Regions from separate parts of the Marinomonas posidonica IVIA-Po-181 genome, predicted to be linked through region 1. Evidence: predicted binding sites of a transcription regulator. Region 1 holds the regulator's gene; each other region holds the start of a gene.
The links. The regulator LexA, encoded in region 1, represses DNA repair genes until DNA is damaged. The targets are predictions, from matches to a motif close to TACTGTNTANNTANACAGTA.

Region 1 (7,748 bases):
CATAGATATTCTTTAACGCCCCCGCCAATTCCACACCTTTACTGTCAGCATTTTCGTAAACGCGAAACGTTGGCGATTTAAGTAACTCTATCACTCGCTGGCGAACTAAGTCATCTGAACTCGCAATAACCGAGCCTGTCATCTGACCAGCGGCAATTTCTTTGGCCAAATTAGGGCCACTTAACACCCCAATTTTTTGCGTAACCGCATTACGTTTCAGCACATCACTCATTAACTCAAAGCGATTCGGATTGAACCCCTTAGTGGTACTGATCAATATTTTATCCGATGTTAACAATGGCTCTATCCGCTCAACCACTTGCTCAAACGACTTAGACGGAATAGACACAAAAACGGTATCACTGTCACGTATCGCTTGCTCTAAGTTACTAGTCGCCAATAACTCTTGATGAAGCGGGGCATTAGGAAGATAGCGACTGTTTAGCCCTGTTAAATTAATCTCTTCAACTTGTTGCTCGTTACGCATCCACTGACTAACCTGGTGACCATTCGTTGCCATAATATTGGCCAACGCGGTACCAAAACTTCCGCCACCTAAAACACATACAGAATGCTTAATCATGATCTGTTCCTTTCTTGTCATCTCAAGGTTAGGATGAACAACTGACTTCTAAGGATTTTCCCCATTCCGGCGACCTCTGAGCAAGCTCATCAGATGCTTGATGTTCTTCGAACGGGGAAGTTAAAACATTTAACAAACGCCTAAAGGGTAAATAATCACCTTGCTCGGCCGCTTGAATGACGCTATGCGCCAAATAATTTCGCAATACAAATTTGGGATTCGTTTGCAGCATACGTTCCGACATTTGCGACCACGACAAGGTATTTGAGAGTCTAGCCGCCTGATATTGCTGCAACCAGTTAGATAAAGCTTGACGATCAATAACTTCATCTAACAACAAGTCGAACTCACTCTCTCTAAAATGCGCTAATAATCGAAAGAACACACTGTAATCCATTTTTTCTTTTGTTAGCAGACTAAACAAAGACGGCAGTAACACATGAAGATCCGTCGTTTTTTCTAACCCTGTCTTTGCTAACATCAAGTCATCATAATGTTGCTGTAACTCAGCTTCATAAGTTTGTAAAATTGATACTAACTGATCTCGTTCTAAATGATTGGAAAAGCAGCGCATCAGACAATTCAAATTCCACAAACCAACACCGGGTTGACGCGCAAAGGCATAACGCCCTTCATAATCAGAATGATTGCACACCCATGATTCGTCAAAATCTTCCATAAATCCATACGGACCATAATCAATGGTTTCCCCCGTAATGGAAAAGTTATCCGTATTCATGACCCCATGTTGAAAGCCAACGGCTTGCCACTTAGCTATCATCTGCGCGGTTCGCTTTACCACTGCCAGCAACATAGCTACAAGTGGCTGCTCCGCTTGACGACACTCTGGATAATAATAGTCTAGACAATGCTCAACCAACTGATCTAATTGCGCCTGCTTACCTTGATAAAAGAAAAATTCAAAATGCCCAAATCGAATGTGTCCGTTTGCGGTGCGCAACAACATGGCACCAGGTTCTGGCCTCTCTCGATAAACCGCTTCTCGACTATCAAATAACGCCAGCGCTCGGGAACTTGGAATGGACAATGCCGACATAGCCTCACTGGCCAAATACTCTCGAATACAGGATCTCAATACAGCACGGCCATCCCCACGACGAGAATAAGGCGTCAGTCCCGCCCCTTTCATATGCAAATCATATAAAAGACCATCCTGCCCACGAACTTCGCCCAATAAGACTCCCCGCCCATCACCAAGTTGAGGTGAAAAGCCACCAAACTGGTGACCTGCGTAGACCATACTCAGACCTTGAGGCAAAACAGTTTCGCCCATTAATAAGGCTTTAGTTTCAGGAGATTTAATATCAACAGATAAGGAAGTCGCTAGCGCTTGGTTAAATTCAACCAAACGCTGCTCATGAAGTGGCTGAATCGCCACATGTGTGTAAAAAGCGTCGCCTAGAGTCGCATAATGATGTTCTAAATTCATCCTAGCCTACTCGTTAGATTTGCTTACTTAGACATGTCTACCATGTATTCGCAGCGAATACTTTCCCCTACCGTTTTTTCAATTTCTGGGATCATGAAAGCATCGTCTTCACTAGCAAAACTAACAGACTTGCCAGTTTCACCACCTCGACCAGTACGACCAATACGATGCACATAATCCTCAGGATCTTCCGGTAGAGCGTAATTTACCACCAACTCAACATTATCAACGTGGATACCACGCCCAGCAACATCGGTTGCAACCAGTACCTGAATACTGCCATCTTTGAAACTTTTTAAGGTTTTTACTCGCTTATCTTGTGCCACTTCACCCGACAAAATTGCGCAATTAATTTTTTCCATTTTTAGACGTTCGTACAAATCCCGCGTTTCATCACGACGATTGGCGAAGATAATGGTTCGTTGACTGCCATTTTCTTCTATTAATTGCTTCAACACAGGCCATTTTTGATCGGCTTCAACCGTATAAATCACCTGTTCGATGTTTTTGTTGGTCGCTTCTTTTGGCACAACCGACACTTCCTTTGGAAAATAGGTCCATTGTTTCGCCAAAGCTTGAATGTCTTTCGGGAAAGTCGCACTAAACAGCATGGTTTGACGGGTTTCTTTGTGCGGCGTCATACGGATAATGCTTTTCACATCTGGAATGAAGCCCATGGACAACATACGGTCCGCTTCATCCAGAACCAAACACTCCACTTTATTTAGCAAGACTTTACGACTACGAGCAAAATCTAATAATCGACCCGGTGTGGCCACAAGAATGTCCACATTTTCGGTTTGCAAAGCCTGTTTTTGCTTTTCGTAGCTTAACCCACCCACTAACGCCACGACATTTAAATGACAGTTAGCCGTTAGCTTCACAGCTTCATCTGCAATCTGTAACGCCAATTCACGGGTTGGCGCAATAATCAAACCACGGGCGAGATTGTTAGCTCGCTCTTCTTCCAATGGGTAATCTAGGAAATCCGTGATCATGGCAATCAAAAACGCCGCGGTCTTACCCGTACCTGTTTGAGCCTGACCTATGATGTCATAACCCTGCAATGTAGTTGGCAAGGTTTCCGCTTGAATCTCACTGCAATACTCAAACCCCATTTCTGCAATGGACTTTAACACTCGATCCGGTAAGTTCAAATCATGAAAGCGTAATTTACCCTCCGCTTCTGGCACCTTAAAATCATCTATAGACCAAACACCTTGATTCGACGTTGCCTCATCCATTTTTGCTTCACTTGCCTTACCTTGAGCTTTTCTAGGTCGCTTATTTTGACGGCGAGTTCGTTTCGGTTTGGTGTTACTTTCTGGTGCTACGTCTTGATTTTGGTTTTCCATATCGGAATCTATACACTTCTTCGGTTAGAGGTTAATTATCTGAGCATGGAGTGTACCTAATTGATCCAGCTTTATCATCTTTTCCTTTAAAACAGGGTAAAAACTCAGTGGAGTTTAAACCGCTGTTTCTTTGCCATCACCCCAATCGATAAGGCGGTAAACTCTGAACCAATTGGTTTCCATAACGCTTGGTTTTAAGACGCTTATCCAATATATGAATGGTCCCTGAGTCTGTTTCACTTCTTAACAAGCGACCTGTGGCCTGCACTAGACGCAACGAGGCATCTGGAATGGTGATTTCCATAAAGGGATTGCCACCACGCTTTTGGATCCATTCCGCTAAGGTGGCGTCAACAGGATCATCAGGCACAGCAAACGGAATTTTGGCAATAAACACAGAGGAAAGATAATCACCGGGCAAATCCACCCCTTCAGCAAAACTGGCCAAGCCAAATAGCAAACTGCCTTTATCCTCATCAATTCGTGATTTGTGTGACTCTAATATGATTCGCTTCGATTGCTCACCCTGTATTAACAAGATATCTTTCAACGACTCTTTCAAAGATTGCGCCACGTCTTCCATTTGGCGACGAGATGAGAACAACACCAAACTGGCTTTATCTCGATCCACCTTCTCGTTTAGGTAATCAACAATTTCAGCCGTATGCAGCTCAACCTGATTTGGCTCAGATTTCATCTCTGGAATCACCAACACGCCATTATTCTGAAAGTCAAAAGGGCTTAACACACGCAGATACTCGCTCTCTCTCGGCACCCCCGAACGCATATTAAACCGATGAAATTGATTCAACGCCGTGAGTGTCGCAGAGGTCACCACGGCACCAAAACACTTATCCCATAATTGCTGCCGTAAAGTATTGGCCGCTAGAATCGGGGAAGCCCCCAACTCAATATCCTGCTCCATGCCCTGACCAGATAAAATCAACCAACGAGCATTTGGTGGATATTGCTGATCATCCGTCGTTGAATACAGCTGCCACAAACCAACACTTTGCTCGATTCGCCCCAATATCGCCCCTAAAATGGGCTGCCAAGTTTCGGCCATTTCAGGCGTCACACCCATACCCTCATTCTGCTTGGCTTTTTTGCATTCGTCCTGAATGCTTTCAACGCTATTAAATAATTTTTGATAGCTGGTCGACAAACTGTATGCCAATTGCTTCAACTCATCAGGCACCACACCAAACTCAAATCGATGCTGATTATTATTCTGATCCAATCCCAAACCATTAATATAAGGTGATAAGCCTTGCTGAGCGTATTGGATGAAATTGACAATAGTCTGAATCTGTTGCGGCATTTTAATCAGCAATTGACCCGTTAAACTCACCTCATCGGTAAGCTCCTGCTTCAAATTCACCAAATTCTTTTCCAATTGTCTAAGCCAGCTAATACTTTGCTGCAACCTGACCTCATGACGGAAATGCCCTATGGCTTTATCAGGCAGGTGATGGCCCTCATCGAACACATAAATGGTTTCTTTCGGCGGCGTCAGAATAGCACCACCACCTAAGGACAAATCCGCCAGCACAAGGTCATGGTTCGCGACGATGACATCAGCCACTTCAATCTCGGCACGGGCTTTAAAAAATGGACAGGCCGAATAATTGGCACAATTACGATTCGTGCATTGTTGATGGTCAGTCGTTAAGCGACGCCAGTCTAGCTCTCGAATAATACCTTCCCAATTATCTTTATCACCATCCCATTTACCTTTACTTAATGCTTCATCCATCTCTTGATAAAGCACAGTATTGACATCATCCGATTGGAGGTGCTGCTCAAACAAACCGGCAAACATATCGTCCATAGCCTGCTCTTGTGTGCCTAGAAAAGCCTCCAGATTGTTGAGACAAAGATAGCGACCGCGACCTTTCGCTAAGGTGTACTTAAAATTTACCTCGGTATTGGACAAGATATCAGGTAAGTCTTTATGGAGAATTTGTTCTTGCAGAGCCACGGTGGCTGTTGAGATAACAAGCTTTAATCCTCTTGCCTTTGCAATAGGAATGACAGCAAGACAATAGGATAAGGTTTTACCTGTTCCCGTCCCTGCCTCGATGACTGCCACATGTTTTTCATCTAGCCGCTCTCCCTCGGTACCTTGTTTAATGTTTCCCAACGTACGCGCGATCGCACCTATCATTTGGCGCTGACCAACCCTTGGTTTATGGGATTTGGCATCCAGCATATCGCGATAGGCTGATTGGATTTTATTTTTTAATTCGTCTGAAAGCATTTATTTTATTGAGAATCGTTAAGAATGCTGTATATAATAACAGTTACTGTATAAACAACCAGATAGTGCCATGATTAAATTAACCAAAAGACAATCTGATGTACTCGATACCATTCGCGAGTTTATTAATGAAACCGGATTCCCACCTACCCGTGCGGAAATCGCGAAACGACTTGGCTTTAAATCCCCAAATGCGGCTGAAGAACACTTAAAAGCCCTCTGCAAAAAAGGCGCAATTGAAATGCTGTCCGGCGCTTCTCGTGGCATTCGATTGGTTGAGTCTTCCGAAAACAACGCTCCAGAAGACGAGTTAGGTTTGCCCGTTATCGGTAAAGTGGCCGCAGGATACCCTATATTGGCTCAAGAGAACATAGATACCCATGTTACTGTTCCAGGTAATATGTTCTCACCGAAAGCAGATTATTTCTTGTCGGTTTCCGGCACCAGCATGAAAAACATTGGCATTATGGAAGGTGATTTATTGGCCGTCCACAAAACCAATACGGTTCGCAATGGGCAAATTGTCGTTGCCCGCATTGGCGATGAAGTCACCGTTAAACGCTTCGAGCAAAAAGGACGCATTGTTCGATTAATTCCTGAAAACGAAGACTACCAGGACATTGTTGTGGACCTTGAGAGCGAAGAGTTTGCAATCGAAGGCCTGTCTGTCGGCGTTATTCGACAAGGACTATAAAAGCCAATACACATCATAAAAAAGGTGGCCTAAAGCCACCTTTTTTTTGTTGATCTTGTTTAAAATCATTAATGAAGAATTTTAGGACGGAAATCATCGTCCATGTAATCCAACCCTTCATCAGCCATAGACTCATCCGAATACACAAAATCAATCCCTGCATGAAACATGCATTTTGCCAATTCAAAATAACGATCCTGCAAATAAGACCGTGTCGTGTCTGAAATTTTCAGGGTTGCTAACGGCTCTGTTTCCTCGCCACTGTCACTGGCTGGGCGTAATACAATATCGCCGTTTTCCAGCTCAACAATTTCAAGGTATGACTCTTTCATATTAATACTCAGATGACTCTTCTCTAAAACGTAACACCAAGTCAGTTAGCTTGGTCAAATACAATTGCATTGAGGCACCATCATCCCCACCAGAACCAATAAGGTCCGTTCGGCCAAAAGATGATTGAACCAAATGACACTCTAATTGTTGCTGATAAGCACTCAGAAGCTGGCAACACCAAGATCTAGACTGACTTATTAAGTCCTTTAACTCTGACAGAACCGGTACAACAGACTGCTTGGCTTCGGCTTCAGAGGCCAATGTAATCACATCCAAACAATCAGACAATGCATAACTCTGTGCAACTTCTTGCAACAAACCATTGAAGGCACTGCGTAATTGAAACAAAGCCGAGCCTTCAAGACTACTGACCAGCCAAGCTTCGTCACTTGACTGAGCAAGTGCCAGTAAACGCTTTGCAGCATCAAGCCTTTGATTCGTTACACTGGCATAACTTACGCTGATCATTTTTTCTTTTTACCTTCTTCGATGACCCATTTACCGCCATCATAAAAAGCTTTCCACCCCGTTGGTTTGCCTTCATTTTCCGTCATAATGTATTGCTCTTTGGTTTTACGACTATAACGAATCAAGGTAGAACGGCCTTCTGAATCAGCAACGGGCGCATCTGCGAAAAAATGATATTTTGGATCAATTTGATCCATATATGGAATCAATTCTTTCACATAAGGCGCACGGGTTTCGCGTTTACGAGGGAATTGGCTAGCGGCCAAGAACAAACCAGTTGCACCATCACGCAACACGTAATGATCCTCCACCTTCTGACAAGCCAAGTCCGGCATAGGCACTGGGTCCATCTTAGGCGGCGCAACTTCACCGCTTTTAAGCAGCTTACGAGTATTCTTACACTCTTCATTGGTACAGCCAAAATACTTACCAAAGCGCCCCGTCTTAAGCTGCATTTCTGAACTGCATTTATCACACTCAATCACCGGCCCATCGTAGCCTTTGATTTTGAAGCTGCCCGCTTCCACTTCGTAACCGGTACAAGATGGGTTATTACCACAAACATGCAGTTTGCGATGCTCGTCCATCAAATAACTGTCCATGGC
Region 2 (7,748 bases), 1.4 Mb from region 1:
TCCTGGGTTGCACTACTACACCACATCCTTGTGGTTATGCGTTGCTCTAATCCCCTACATCCATGTAGGGGTCAGCGTGGGAATAACGCTCTTTTATTCGAGGCAAGTTTCGCCCTCCAATATCAGTATATTAGCAACAAGCTTAACAAAGAATAAAGAGAGCTTAGCCCGCGCCCTTCGTGTCTTTCAGAAGGCTTATTCGGACCTACCATAACAACAGCCATAAAAAATGCCGCTAAGTAAAAGTACTTAGCGGCATTTTAATCTTAATTGGTAAAAAAATTAAGATTCTTGTTTGTGCAAATGAACGTCCATTTGTGGGTAAGGAATACCAACACCACGCTCATCAAAAGCATATTTGATTTTTTCTAACAAATCCGCACGCACTGTCCAATAATCTGCCGATGCCACCCAAGGACGTAGATTAAAGTTCACTGAGCTGTCAGCCAGTTCCGCGACAGCAATCACACAGACAGGGTCTTTTAGAATACGCTCATCAGCTTCTACGATCTCTTCCATAATCTGCTTTGCCAAGCGAATGTCCGCATCATAACTAATACCAACCACTAGATCCAAACGACGAGTCGATTCACGAGAAAAATTCACAATAGCACCGTTCATTATCGCTGAATTAGGTACGATAATGACTCGATTGTCAGGTGTTATAAGATACGTATGAAACAGCTCGATACGATTTACTGTTCCCATTTGACCACCAGCATCCACAAAATCGCCAGAACGGAATGGACGCAACAAAATAATCAACACGCCAGAGGCAAAGTTCGACAAGGAACCTTGCAAAGCCAAACCAACAGCAAGACCTGCAGCACCAAGAATGGCGATAAAAGAGGTTGTTTCAACGCCAATTTGCCCCAACGCCATCAACACAACACCAGCAAACATCAAAGCATATAAAATGCTTGAGGCAAAACCCGCTACCGCTTTGTCCACGGAAGATTTCAATAAACGCTTTTCACACCAACCCGAAATCTTTGCCGCAATAAATTTACCCACAAAGAAAATAATCAAACCAATGGCTAAGCTCATTGCACTGTCCATTAACCAAGGCATCCACTCGGCACCTTGATCAAATACCGCCTGTATATCATTCATAATCCAAACCCTATCCTTCAAAAATTACATCAGACCAAATAATCTGCTTTATGCTGCCACTCATCCAACAGCTTTTCTAATTCTTTCCGCCCTTCGTTACTAAAAGACACACAAGGACGGCCTTTTACAAGCTGAGTTCCTTTGGTTCCGAATTCATCAATCCAACAACATCGTTCCCTAAGGGCATCCAAGCTTTCATTATCACGGATACTTAAGCCAATAAAAGCATGCCATTCAAACTCAGGCAGCCTTCCTGCCAACGCTTTTTCTAGCATAGCGACACAGTCCGCCTGAGTTTGTCTGTAATAAGGCATTTTGGATTGATGACGCACAAAAAAGACCATTAATCCCATCAATAAAATGAAAAAAACAAAAGCAGAAAGCAGTAGCTCAAACATCATTCTGAGAAATCAAACGCCAATAATGACACTTTGGCTTTTTTAAGATCTTCTACATGCGCCTTTTCATAACCGTCCATTTCTTTTTGAAACTTATTTTTGGCTTGTTTCGGCAAAGACCGCCATTGTTCATGTGTCGGAATATGCTCGGTTTTTTCAGTCACCAGATAAAACACTGAGATCTCCTTATGTTCTGATAAATCTAGGCTCAGTTTGTCTAACAAGTTTTTAATTCGGATGCTCGCTTCAATCCAATTCACTTCATCCGTACCCGCTACTTTAAGCAACACTCGAATGCTATCCACGGCTTTTTGACGCTCTTCTCGATAACGCGCCTCACCCGCCTGAATACGCTCAGCCCTTAATTGACTGGCCTTTAACTGCTGACGAATAAACCAAAGCGAAATCCCCATAACAACAACACAAGCCAGCAACGCTAAGAAAAATACGAAAAGAGACATACTGAACCTTTAAACATAATCTATACAAAGAAAACACCCAATTGTGTCAATCAAATAACAACTGGATACAATTCAACCAAATATTATTACCCTAACGATCAAAGCAAGGCCTTTAAATCATCATACAAAGCGGGCGTAGATACTAACAAGCCTTCACCATTGACGGCTTCAGGCCAAGCCACTTGGGGAGCTAGAAAATACCCCAACCTAGCACCAGCCTCTTCCGCAATCAGTGCACCTGCCGCCATGTCCCATGGCTTCACCGTCTCGTAATAGGCATCTAACCGCCCCGCTGCAACCCAACACAAATCCAATGCCGCAGAGCCATTACGACGCACGTCCTGACATGCATGTAGCACTCGACTCAGTCGCTCTATCAAGTCTGGTAGCGATGCTTTCTGATAAGGAAACCCCGTCGCCACCAATGCATTACGCAGAGCCGATGCAGCCGAAACAAACAGCTTTTGATCGTTACAATAGGCCCCTTTTCCTCGCAAAGCGGAATAACACTCGGCTAGAAACGGTGCATACACAACTCCCAAGATACGCGTCGAACCGATAAACAGACCAATCGAAACCGCCACATGATGGTGACCATGGGCAAAATTGACCGTACCATCAATCGGATCAATCACCCAAATAGGAACACCATCGACCAAGCTATCAACATCAAGCTCTGGAAAGGACTCTTCCGAAAGAATTTTATGGTGTGGAAAAGTCGCAGCAATTTTCTCACAGATAAAGGTATCCACCGCAATGTCTGTTGAGGTCACCAATTCATGATGCAACTTATAATTTCGGTCAAATGTCGCCGTCTTACGGGCCTCAACAATCAGTTCTCCTGCGTCTTGAGCCAACTGCTTGGCAAAACTCAACCATTGATCATAATCAGACGACATACTGCCTCCTTATCCTAATTGCGCATTGAGCCAAGCGGAAATGTCTTGTACCTGCTCAGGGCAAACCGCATGCGGCATATCATAAACTTGATAAGTGACGTCATACCCCTGAGAAGTCAAATAGGCTTGCGCTTGGGCACCTAATACGGGAGCGACAACCGGATCCTGAGAACCATGATGAATTAAAAAAGGGGTTTTCCCATTAGGACAAAACTCGGCCTGAGCCATTTCCTCACTATTCACCAAATAGGTGGACAAAGCCATCACGCCACCTAGCACATGAGCTGTGTGCAACCCTACTTGATAAGCAATGACGCCACCTTGAGAGAAACCCGCTAAAATAATGCGGTCAGGAGAAATTCCCTTGGCAATCTGATCTTCGATAAGATTTTCTATTTGCTGCGCAGACTCTTGGATATTCGCCATATCGACTTTACGCTCCAGAGTCATTTCCAAAATATCGTACCAAGCACGCATTGGCATACCACCATTAATGGTCACAGGGCGTTGTGGCGCATGAGGAAACACAAATCGTACCGCCAAACCATCTTGCAAGGACAATGCGGGTACCAAGGCTTCAAAATCATGACCATCAGCCCCCAATCCATGTAACCAAATTACCGCTGCATCCGGTTTAGCGGCGGTTTCTACTTCTACTACTGGCAGCAAATCTGTCATTCTCTAAACTCTCCCAAAAAAGCATCATAAAGCGTTAAACGTTAAAAATGGCTCAAACATCTGGGCCAAAAAAATAGGCTATTGCGAATCGCTATAGCCTATCATATTGATGCTCTTATCGTGCTGCTTAAGACATTATTTAATGTTCAGTAGGATACCGAACCTCTTGCACACTTTGACCTTCATCCAAGCGCATCAGCACGTCTGCTCGCTCTGGCATCACTGCCAACATGTGACGAGTAAGACGCTCATAATATTGCATAAAGTCTTTCAATTCTTCCGGCGACATGACCTTCAAATCCAGGGTATCTAAAAGTACTCCATGAATGTCGAGTAAATGCGCTTCTAATAAACGCTCTTGCTTGTTGCGCCATTGGTAAACAATGTCATAATTTGGCGCCTGCATCCAGACCATCAAATCCAGCATGGAAAACAACTCACGATATTCATTTTTTAACAATTCATTCACTGACTGTCGCCAAACCCCTTGCGCGTCTTTATCGCGCTCTAAAACATTGATTGGAGAACTCAAATCCCCTGTTATTTCAGGCGAACCGACGCACCAACCTTCAAATAAAACAACATCAATTGGCCCTCGCACTTCCTTCCAGAGATGCACCGCTTTTCGCTCATCAATGGACTTATCAAAACATGGGAACATCATCACTTCACCATCTTTTAATTGCCTTGCACGCTGAAATAAGTTCATGGCAAAAGTGACATCATGCGTCCCAGGAACACCACGCACCGAAAATAACGGCGTAGTCTTATCTGCAAACATTAATCGATCCTGACGAGTACTGTACAAATCGTCCAAGCTGATCACGACCGCATTTAAATCAAACCCCTTCACCAAAATGCGACTAACAACACTCGCAAAGGTCGTTTTACCGCAGCCTTGCGCGCCCCCCAAACCTAGTATCAGCGGCCCATCTCGACGACCCGCTTTCTTACTCAACCAAGTTGCAAAAGGCAAATACAAACTATCAAGCTGATCAATTAATGAGGCATCGGCGTACAGTGCACTTAACGTTTGCTCCACTTCAAACCTTAAACGTTGAGACAAAGGGTCTGGTAAGCTGGAATGATTCATATGAGAATTTACCTGCCGCTCTAACATAATAAACACCTCCATACCGTTGGTCTTAAAGTATAGTCAGAGATACACAGAGCTGTACAAATTTTACACAAACTAAAAAGGCAAAGACAGTTGCAATGACATCGCATTAGATAGACGATAGCCAACACCAATCAAACGAACTGGGCGTTTCGCACGTGAGTATGCTTGCTGCAAAAGTTCAGAAAAAACCGTTTCAGATAATTTACGTTGGATCGGTTGCTCTATCGTTGTTTGCTTAAAATCATCAAACTTGAGTTTTAAGTAATATTTACTCAAACGTGCTTCGTAGCCTCGCCCCGCCATACGTTTTTTCAACGCTTTAATAAGCTCTGGCAAGACATTCAAACAAGGCTCAACCCCTATTAGGTCCTCAGCAAAAGTATGCTCCACAGAAACACTTTTGCGATCTCTCGACATTTGCACCGGACGCTCATCGATGCCTAGCGCAAATTGAGATAAACGAAATGCCATGCTACCAAAGCGTTTTTGCAATACCGCAAACTCTACCTTTTGCAAATCAGCACAATAGAACACGCCAAGTTCGGCCAATTTTTGCTGGGCGACTTTACCAACCCCAGAAATGCACTTAACCGGTATGGCCGCCACAAAATCATCTTGCTGCTTAGGGGTAACAAGCGTGAGACCATCGGGTTTATCCCAATCACTGGCCACTTTGGCAATAAATTTATTAGTGGCAACGCCAGCGGATACCGTGATCCCAACCGTCGATAAAATTTGCTGACGAATACGATCAGCCATTAGGGTCGCACTGCCCTGACATTGTGTTGAGTGAGTCACATCCAAATAAGCTTCATCCAAAGACAAAGGCTCAATAACATGAGTATATTGTCTAAAAATGTCATGCATTTGCTGAGAGGCAAGACGATACTTTTCCATATGCCCAGGCAAGATCAGTAAATCAGGGCACAATCGTTTGGCCACCGCCACTGGCATTGCTGATCGAACACCGTAGGAGCGAGCGGGATAATTAGCAGTGGATAACACACTGCGCTGCTCAGATGAACCGCCAATAGCCAAAGGCAACCCCTTCAAAGCTGGATTATCACGCATTTCAATGGCGGCATAAAAGCAATCGGCATCGATGTGTATAATTTTACGTTCTGTAAACGTCATAATAGCAAGCGCCAATACTGTACATATAAACAGTATATACAGCAAACCCACCCTAAACAACACAATGTAAATTCTGTGATCTGGTCAACTAGACCTGATAAAATCAAAACAATACGGGTAAAAATAACCTAGCAAATCCGTCAAAAAAGGTCGTCCATCTATTTAGACGTTATTTTTGCCATATAAAACAAAGAAAATCATCGATTTGAGACTGTAAAAATGGACGCTAACACGTAAAATAGTTTACATTTTATTCATGGGACAGAATGTCTCGAATAGGAAGCGAGCCTTCGTCACTGTGAACGCAGGGATTCATTTCTAATAGACAAGTGAAAAAGTTAAGCAACACAGACTCTTGCCGACAAGAAAAAGTAGAGACTACCACACAAAGGGCACCATCATGACACACGTAATTCGCATTCTTTTGATTGCAACAGGGACAATCCTACTAGTAGGTTGTCAAAACCTAAACCAAACCAGCACCGCTGGAACAGGAACCTGTACTTCCGTGGCACCATGTAATGGCAATCAAGTAGGTGGCTCCACTGACACCGCTTTGAACTATGGCCAAACTGGTACCGTTGGTGCAGTCAATGCTAACAACACTATTGCTGTCATCAAACAAGAACCCATTATCGTCACTGCAACCGGCTACGCTGCTCTCACAACCAATAAACGTTTAACTAAGTCACAAGCCCGTATTATGACATTGCGCAGCTCCATGCTGGACGCTTATCGCAACCTTTCTGAGCGTGTCTACGGTTTGAAAATTGACGGTTCAAGCTCTTTAAGTAATATGGTCATTCAAAACGACGAATTACGTACTTATGTTGACGCTTATTTAGTGGGTGCCAAAGTTGTTTCTCAAAGGGAACATGAAGATGGCACTTTCGAGACCGTTGTTGAAATGGCTTTGCAGGAAAATTTTCGTCAATGTATTACCTCGTCTCAAGGTGTTGCCAATGACCCTAATTGCCAGGTTCAACCAGGCTATCGTGCGGTGAATGTTCAAAGCTCAACGCCTACGACTAATTTCTATAGCATTGAGTGATGACATTGCGACGAATCAAACTACTTTTAAGCGCCATACTTTTTACCCTATCGAATGCGACGCTTGCTGTCACTATTGACGCAATTGGCGAAGCCGTTATCTATGATAACGACATAGCGGATGCACGCTATCGAGCGACCGAACAAGCTATAAAGCAAGCCGTTCTCGAATCAGGCTCGCGAGTGAATGTGAAAGATGAAATGACCAATGGCGAAGTCAATTCAAGCATTGCCATTCGCAGCTCAAGTCATGTCCAACGAGCCAAAATCATTTCAGAAGAACAGACAGGAAACTTTTTAAAAGTCGTTGCTCGCATCGATGTTACCCCCGACTCCCAATGCAGCACAGGGCCAACGAGTTATTATCGAAAAACCGTTGGTGTGACAGGTTTTGATTTACAAATACCGCAACAAGCCCAGCTTGGTGCTATTAATAACATCTCCCGTGAACTACCCAAGAACCTAGCGGACGAAATCAATAAACAAGGTTATCTAAAAGCGTTAACTGCCACGAATATTTCAATTTACCCTGATTTAATCAACGCCCCCTCTTCCACCAACTACGATGGCTCCCTAACCAACGTTACTCGCATTAGCGAGCAACTCGGCGTTCAATATATTATCAGTGGCGTTATTCGTGACATCGGTGAACTTTACCAACGACAACCCAATAACAAAACCAATACCACTCCTTTAGCTGCCGAAAATAAAGAAAGGAACTTTGTGGTCGATATCTATCTATACGATGGCTTTAGTGGTGCCTTGCTGTTTGAACACAGATACAGTGAAATAGGCAATTGGGATATTGCAGACAACAAGCGCGTTGGCTTTGGCAGCACAAAATTTTGGACCATAAATTATGGTAAAGTGGTTCAGCAAGCTCTAAAGCAAAGCG
Region 3 (7,748 bases), 330 kb from region 1:
ACAACGTGACAGCATGATCATCAGCTTACACACTCACAACGACCGAGGTTGTGGTGTGGCGGCGGCAGAACTTGGCTTGATGGCGGGTGCCGATCGCATCGAAGGCACCTTGTTAGGCAATGGCGAAAGAACCGGCAACATGGACGTGGTCACCATGGCCATGAACATGTACAGCCAAGGCATTGATCCAGAGTTAGCATTAGGCGATATGGACCGCATCATAAGTGTCGTCCAAGCTTGCACCTTATTACAAGTTCACCCGCGCCACCCTTACGCAGGCGAATTGGTGTTTACCGCTTTCTCTGGCTCTCACCAAGACGCCATCAAAAAATGTTTGGCAAATCAGACCGATGACAAACCTTGGGACGTGGCCTACTTGCCAATCGATCCTCGTGATGTTGGTCGCAGTTACCAAGAAGTCATTCGCGTCAACAGCCAATCTGGTAAAGGTGGTGTGGCTTATACTCTTGAGCAAGAATATGGCTTGGCATTGCCTCGCTGGTTGCAAGTTGAGTTCAGTCCGATCGTACAACAGTTTGCTGAACAAGATGGTGGCGTGGTGAATGCCGAATCAATGAAAGGCTTATTTGAGTCCCGCTTTATGACAGGTGATAAACCTTACCAACTGGGTAAATACGATCACGCCAAAGACGATGTGGATACGGTTCATGCTGAGCTAAACAGTGATTCGGGCGTGATAAACATTACCGGTACAGGCAATGGCGCGTTGTCTGCTTTCAGTGAAGCCTTGGGCAAACACTTTGGCATGCGCGTTGATATTATCCAGTATCAAGAGCACGCTCTAACCGTCGGCAGCGATTCACAAGCCATCGCATATGTGCAAGCCAATATCGATGGTGATCGATTCAATGGTGTTGCCATCGATAGTGATATCGTTTCGGCCTCAGTGCAGGCCTTAATGGCAACCGTAAACCAGAAAATCCTACAGAATACGGACGCCAATGTCGCTTAACTAGGTCGACTCTTGGTCATCTATTTCTAAAGCGCTGATGCCATAGAAAAGCCAACATGTTAAACATGTTGGCTTTTCTTTTGACACTTTCTTCACCCTAGTATGATGCCTCACGCTTGCATCTTAATGTGCTTTTTTCTTTTGATCACTCAACCTTCCCTACCTTAAAACACAAAATGCCTCATAAACTTCACAGAATGAATGTACAAGTTAGCGACGGTATAGCTTAGGATTGTTTCATTACGCTTAGTGAGTTTCTCGATACGCAGTACTTGGTACTGGCTTTTCTAGGAGCACACAACCTCATTGAAAAACAGAACGGTTAGAGAAATTCAACATGCTAACGAGCAGCGACTGAGTACCAAAATAACGAATGGTTTTTTTCCTCATATGCCCTTCATCTCAACCACAAAGTTAAAAGTTTAATTTTTTAAACGAAACAAATGAATAAAAATAAACTCAAATTGGTTTAGTATTCTTAACATGGATATTTCAGATCGCATTCGACAGAAAATGACAGAACACCACCTTAGAGCCGTTGACCTAACAAAAATGACAGGTGCGACCAAAGGATCGGTTAGCCAATGGCTAAACGGCATTTCATCGCCTGGTGGTAAATACATCATCCCACTCACAAAAGCGTTACAATGTGATGCTAACTGGTTATTTGGTGGCGTGTCGGCCAGCCGACAAACTTCATCCCATCCACAGCATGATACTTCTTTCAACCCCAGCTTTATCAGCAAACAAGTTCCTATTATCAGCCACGAGCAAGCTGAAACTTGGCGTGACTTTACCGACAAAGCAAGCCTTAAAGAACAATTAGAGTGGGAATACGCCCCAGCAGCCATTAGTCATCAGGCGTTCTGGCTTAAAGTCACAGGCGACAGTATGGTGTCTCCTGTTGGTCATAGCATTAGCGAAGCTCACATCATCTTGGTTGACCCTTGCATGCAAGCTCAAAACGGTGACCTGGTGGTAGCAAAGGTCAGCGCCACAAAAGAAGTGACCTTCAAGAAATTAATCATTGATGCAGGCCAAACTTACCTCAAACCACTGAACCCAAATTACCGACCAATCGAAGTCACAAACAACTGTCGGGTAATTGGTGTTGTCAGAGAAGCCAGATTAAAACTGTAAATCATCCAACCAAGTCTCTCGAATAAAAAAGCGAGCTTGCCTCGCTTTTTTCACACCCAGCCGCTCAAACAAAATGAAAGTTTACTTTTGCATGCTTTTCTTATGGCCACATTTGTAAACTCAATCTCATTTTCATGATCATTATCATCAACTTAGATACACCCCATGTTGATGTTAACCGGACGAATCAATCACGCCATTAAAACGATCCTCAGGCCCATTCGGCTCAATCATCGCACCAGGGGCAAATCCTCCCATCGCGTAGTATAGCAAGGCGACAGATGTTCCCGTTTCATTGACCATTGCGGCGATACCCCCTGAGAGGCAAAAAACACATTTCCCAAACCACTGCGGTTAATGTCATCAACAACCGCCATCAAGGCCTTTGAGTTGGCTCTATTGGTGGCTGAATGAAAAAGGTCTGTGGAAAAGGCACCGTGTTCATAAAAATCCGACAGCATCACCCCAGCCTTCATATAACGAAACCCAGACCGCCAAATACGATTGAAAATCACATTGACCACTTCCAACAAATCCCGTGTATCGTCACTAGGATTGGGTAACTCAACCGATAAGGTTTTGGCGTAAAAGGGCTCATGCGGAATGTGTGGACTGGTACGAATAAACACACTCACTACCCGACAGAGGCGTCGCTCCCCTCTGAGCTTTTCCGCGGCCCTCGTCGTGTACTTTGCAATGGCTTCCCTTAGAGTCTGCTTTTCTGTCACCTTATGGCCAAAAGAACGGCTGCAAATAATTTGCTGCTTGGTTGGCCTTACACACTCCAAGTCCAAACACGACACGCCATTTAATTCACGCACGGTACGTTCCAATACCACGGAAAACTCTCTTCGAATCCGCTTGGGATCCGTGTTAGCTAGTTCCAATGCCGTCTTCACTCCTTTGGCGCGCAATTTAGCCGTCATACGGCGCCCCACGCCCCACACCTCACTAACATCGACCAACGCCAGTAACCGCTGTTGCCTCTCCCTATCCATCAAGTCCACAACAGAACCCGTGGCCGGATAGGTCTTGGCGGCATAATTGGCTAATTTTGCCAGCGTCTTGGTTGGCGCAATGCCAATGCCAACCGTAATCCCCGTCCATTGATCAACCTTGGCCTTCACACCTCGACTAAAACTTAATACGTCTGTCACCATCTCAACACCAGACAAGTCCAAAAAAGCTTCATCAATGGAGTAAATCTCCACTCGCGGCGCTTGCTCTTCCAGCAAGGTCATCACTCGATTCGACATATCAGCGTACAGCGCATAATTCGATGAAAAACACACAATATTATGCTGCTTTATTGCGGCCTGAACTTGAAACAAAGGCACGCCCATTTTTAAGCCGAGCGCCTTGACCGCCTTAGAACGAGCCACCACACAACCATCATTATTGGATAAAACCACCACGGGTTTATGTTTTAAATCAGGCCGGAATAAAGTCTCACAACTGGCGTAAAAGTTATTACAGTCCACCAGAGCAAACACATTTTTCATGCACCGCGCTCTAGCTTACGAATCACACTGGTAACAACGCCAAACACCTCAAACTCCGATTCTTCCGTGATTGGTATTGCTTTATAAGCCTTATTTTTAGGACGTAATAAAACATCCGGCTTCAACTCCAACACCTTCACGGTCATTTCCCCATGCAGGCAAGCAATGATGGTGTCACGATGGCGCGCCGTTAATGAGCGATCCACCACCAGCACATCACCACTGTGAATCCCAGCTTCAATCATAGAATCACCCTGAGTTCGTACAAAAAAAGTGGCACTTGGGTGAGGAATGCACAACTCATTCAAATCCAACGTCCGTTCAACGAAATCCTGTGCCGGAGAAGGAAAACCTGCTGACACAGCGTCGCTGTAAAGAGGAATCTGCACACTATTTTCAGCAATAAAAGAGGCGGAGCCAGACACTCCAAGATAAGTAACACGCATATATAACACTCAAACCAAACTGTATAAACGTACAGTATAGTTTCATAGGCAGAATTGACCAAGTGTATTTTTGTGAAGAATGCAGATTTAGAACCAAGGCCAAAAGATTATCTCAGAACTCAATCAAGAGCGTCTTTTCAACCCCCTTTATTCACGCCCGTTTTACAAATAACAATTCATAACAGTAACAATAGCGTAAAAACCAAACACTAAAGTTTACAAAATAAAAACAAACACTTATAGAATAAACTCAGGAACTACGCATAATAGAAAAGTACATCTCGTGCTAAGAAGTTTAATATCTTTATTGACGCACACGCATGGACGCACACGCCATTGTTGTTGCTAACTTTGTTGCTGACTTTCAGAAGGTTACGATGAAGTTTATATAAAGCATGACCTCAACAATATGACTACGATATTTATTATCAAATAGCTCTAAACTAATAGGAAGTTCATATGATATCTAAGCTGAAAATTTCCCATAAATTCTTCATAATGAGCGCTATTCAATTGCTCTTGATTATTGTAGTTGGCGGCTTTTCGATCAACCAATTCCAAAAAATTGGCCATGAAATCAAAGAAATAGCACACGACCACCTTCCCCTAACAAACACGTTAACCCTTGTTACAGAACACCAATTACAACAAGCCATCACCGTTGAAAAAGTCATTTCTCATGCACTATTAGATGAAGTCAAGGGCAAAGGTACATCACAAGAAACGGTGGCCTTAATTGCGATGTTAGAAACAAACAATAAAAAATTACATGACGAAATCATAATGGCTGATCAAACCATTAAAACACTACAGTCAAATCTTGAAAGCGCTGAAGCAAAACAAAAATATGACGTCATCCTAGAAGAATTTATCAAGATAGAATCTGAATTCTTCGCATTAGAACACACTATTATAGATTTTCTACAGACGATTAAGAGCAGCGGCATAACAAACGCCCTTAACACTATTGCAGAGATCGAGCATGCTAATGAGCAATTAGACAAACACATGATTTCGGTTTTGAATGAATCTCAACAGTTTGCATTAGATTCCGCCAACATCGCGTTTGCCGATGAACAACATGCCCTCAACGTTATTGCGACTGTCATTGCGATTTCCATACTAGTGGGCATCCTCATTCCAGTCTTCATTGGTCGCTCTATCATTGGGCCACTAAAAGACCTTTTGGTACGCTTAGATGATTTGGTTAATGGCAATGGCGACCTAACCCTTCGAATGGACTTCAAACGTAACGATGAAGTGGGAAAGGTGGCGAACAAACTGGACCAGTTCATCAGCAAACTCCAAAACATCATTATTGGTATTTCAGAGTCTTCAAAGCGCTTAGACAGCAACTCAGCCAAAGCGTCGGTGATAGTGAAAAACACCCTTGCCTCAGTCGACAAGCAAGAAACGGAAACCAGCCTTGTGGCTGACGCAGTCAGCGAAATGAGTGACGCAACGGAAGAAGTCGCCAAAAATACCGTTTCCGCGTCGAATGTTGCCTCTGAGGTGTTGGAACTCGTTGAACAAGGCAAATCGACGGCAGAAGAAAACCAAAGAATCACCACTCAATTATCAAAAGACGTGCAAGCCACGGCTCACAGCATCGACAATCTGGCCAAAGAAACAGATAACATCGGCGCCGTGTTAGACACGATCCAAGGCATTGCAGAACAAACCAATTTGCTAGCACTGAATGCCGCCATAGAAGCCGCGCGCGCAGGAGAATCTGGTCGAGGTTTCGCCGTGGTTGCCGATGAAGTTCGCTCTTTGGCACAAAAAACCCAGACATCGACAGTCGACATTCAAAATCTGGTTGAAAATCTTCAAGCAGGTGCAAAAGACGCAATGGACAGTATGAACAAAGGCATCGAAGTCACTGAACATTGCACCGTTATTGGCAGAAAGACAGCAGAGCGTTTTGAAGAAGTGGTTGGCGCGGTGAATAACATTGCGGATTTAAATCAGCAAATTGCCACCGCGACCGAGGAACAATCATCAGTAGCAACGCAAATTCTCGACCGCGTTAACAACATTAGTCAGATCTCTCAAACAACCAGCCAAGACACAGGCAAGGTCGCAACCGCCAACTACAGCATAGCTGAAGAGGTTACAAACCTTAATGAGCGACTAGCTCAATTCAAAGTATAACGCGCCACCACACCAATGAATCGATCACTAAAGATTCATTGGTGTTCCCTTTTGACCCGCTATGACGACATACCATTAAGAATGTGTCCTTTAAACCAATGAGATTTTCCACCTCACGAGTCGCTAGTAGTCGCCTCAATAAATGCATTCCTTCGAACTTTGCAGCGGACACACCGCCCGTCTCTTAACAATAAAAGAGGCAGAGCCAGCTCTCCAAGATAAGTAACAGGTCGATAAAAAACTCACACTATACGGCATAAAAATACCGCATCATTTCAACTGCAAAATAGGCTAAACGTCTTTTTGAAAGTAATGTGGAATGAGGTGAACTGGGTACGCCTTATTGACGTCAAAAAATAAGCGAGCTAGTGCCATAAAACGGCTAGTCGATTGGAAAAAACAGTGTGAAAGTGCTGCCCTTACCCACGGCACTATCAAGCTCTACTCTGCCATTATGATCTTGCATAATGCCATACGTAATGGATAAACCAAGACCACTTCCCGTTCCGACTTCTTTCGTCGTAAAGAATGGGTCAAAGATCTTTTCTTGAAGCGATTTCGCTATCCCTGTGCCATTGTCTCTCACAGCAATATACACTTCTTTTCCCATCACCCCGCTTATCACTTTTATGACGCCCTTGTCCGTAATAGCATGCCCCGCATTAATAAAAAGGTTCAGCAGTACTTGTTGTACTTGGCCGATACGACATTTTACCTTAGGGATATTGCCTAATTTGACTTTCACAGCCGCTTTATACTTGAGCTCGTTCTGCGCCACTTTTAAGGTTTTTTTTATCGCCTCATTAAGGTCTTCCTCCTGCATTTCCTGTTGAAGCTTGACGTGCGAAAAGTCTTTTAGGCCTGCGACAATTTCTCGTATACGCAATGTCCCTTCTACCGTATCACTCATAAGCTCAGACACATCGGCTTGAATATACTCAATGTCTTGCTGTTGTAGCCACACCATCAGCTCCTGTAGAGACGGGTCGACATCTTCCGACACTTGGCTCGTCAGTTTTAAAAAGCGATTAATCGCCTCTTGATAGATTTGATTATATTCCTTTAAGGTTTTGATATTGCTCATCACATAACCAATCGGGTTATTGATTTCGTGTGCGACGCCTGCCGCCAGCGTACCAATAGACGCCATTTTTTCGGATTGAATCAATTGCTCCTGAGCCACTTGCAGTTTCTTATTGGTGCCTTCTAATTTATAAATGTTACTTTTCAATTGCTCGGTTCTACGCTCCACTCGACTTTCAAGTGTCTGGTTTAACTGCTCTAACTGTTGCTCATAAACGGCCCTCTGCTCGGCCGCTTGAGTCAAACGCCGAGACATCTGATTAAATGCCTCAGCCACATCGGAAATCTCATCATTGCCTTTTGTCGATAGACTAAACTCAGTGCTGCCATGTGAAATTTGATTGGCCGCCTCCGTGAGTCTGCTGAGACGACTGGTTAAATAAGTCCCCAATAAAAATGAAAACAACGCCACTAACAGCATCTCGCCAATCGCAATAGAAGCACTCCAGA

Region 2: the regulator LexA is predicted to act here: its motif matches at 5,819-5,838, upstream of dinB (DNA polymerase IV).
Region 3: the regulator LexA is predicted to act here: its motif matches at 4,079-4,098, upstream of umuD (translesion error-prone DNA polymerase V autoproteolytic subunit).

What each region holds. Positions count from the first base shown of each region.
Region 1 is NC_015559.1:2,028,764-2,036,511, forward strand. Features, by position in the region: gene MAR181_RS09525 (NAD(P)H-dependent glycerol-3-phosphate dehydrogenase) at 1-583, opposite strand, end outside; gene MAR181_RS09530 (protein adenylyltransferase SelO) at 612-2,033, opposite strand; gene MAR181_RS09535 (DEAD/DEAH box helicase) at 2,057-3,388, opposite strand; gene dinG (ATP-dependent DNA helicase DinG) at 3,525-5,648, opposite strand; gene lexA (transcriptional repressor LexA) at 5,719-6,342, shown strand; gene MAR181_RS09550 (hypothetical protein) at 6,411-6,674, opposite strand; gene MAR181_RS09555 (DUF6586 family protein) at 6,676-7,143, opposite strand; gene topA (type I DNA topoisomerase) at 7,140-7,748, opposite strand, start outside.
Region 2 is NC_015559.1:638,334-646,081, reverse strand. Features, by position in the region: gene MAR181_RS02980 (mechanosensitive ion channel family protein) at 283-1,113, opposite strand; gene MAR181_RS02975 (hypothetical protein) at 1,143-1,514, opposite strand; gene MAR181_RS02970 (DUF2489 domain-containing protein) at 1,511-1,972, opposite strand; gene MAR181_RS02965 (inositol monophosphatase family protein) at 2,071-2,871, opposite strand; gene MAR181_RS02960 (alpha/beta hydrolase) at 2,881-3,549, opposite strand; gene MAR181_RS02955 (hypothetical protein) at 3,689-4,669, opposite strand; gene dinB (DNA polymerase IV) at 4,742-5,803, opposite strand; gene MAR181_RS02945 (LPP20 family lipoprotein) at 6,204-6,854, shown strand; gene MAR181_RS02940 (flagellar assembly protein T N-terminal domain-containing protein) at 6,854-7,748, shown strand, end outside.
Region 3 is NC_015559.1:1,697,802-1,705,549, reverse strand. Features, by position in the region: gene leuA (2-isopropylmalate synthase) at 1-973, shown strand, start outside; gene MAR181_RS08040 (LexA family protein) at 1,457-2,113, shown strand; gene umuC (translesion error-prone DNA polymerase V subunit UmuC) at 2,344-3,615, opposite strand; gene umuD (translesion error-prone DNA polymerase V autoproteolytic subunit) at 3,612-4,061, opposite strand; gene MAR181_RS08025 (methyl-accepting chemotaxis protein) at 4,521-6,215, shown strand; gene MAR181_RS08020 (ATP-binding protein) at 6,598-7,748, opposite strand, start outside.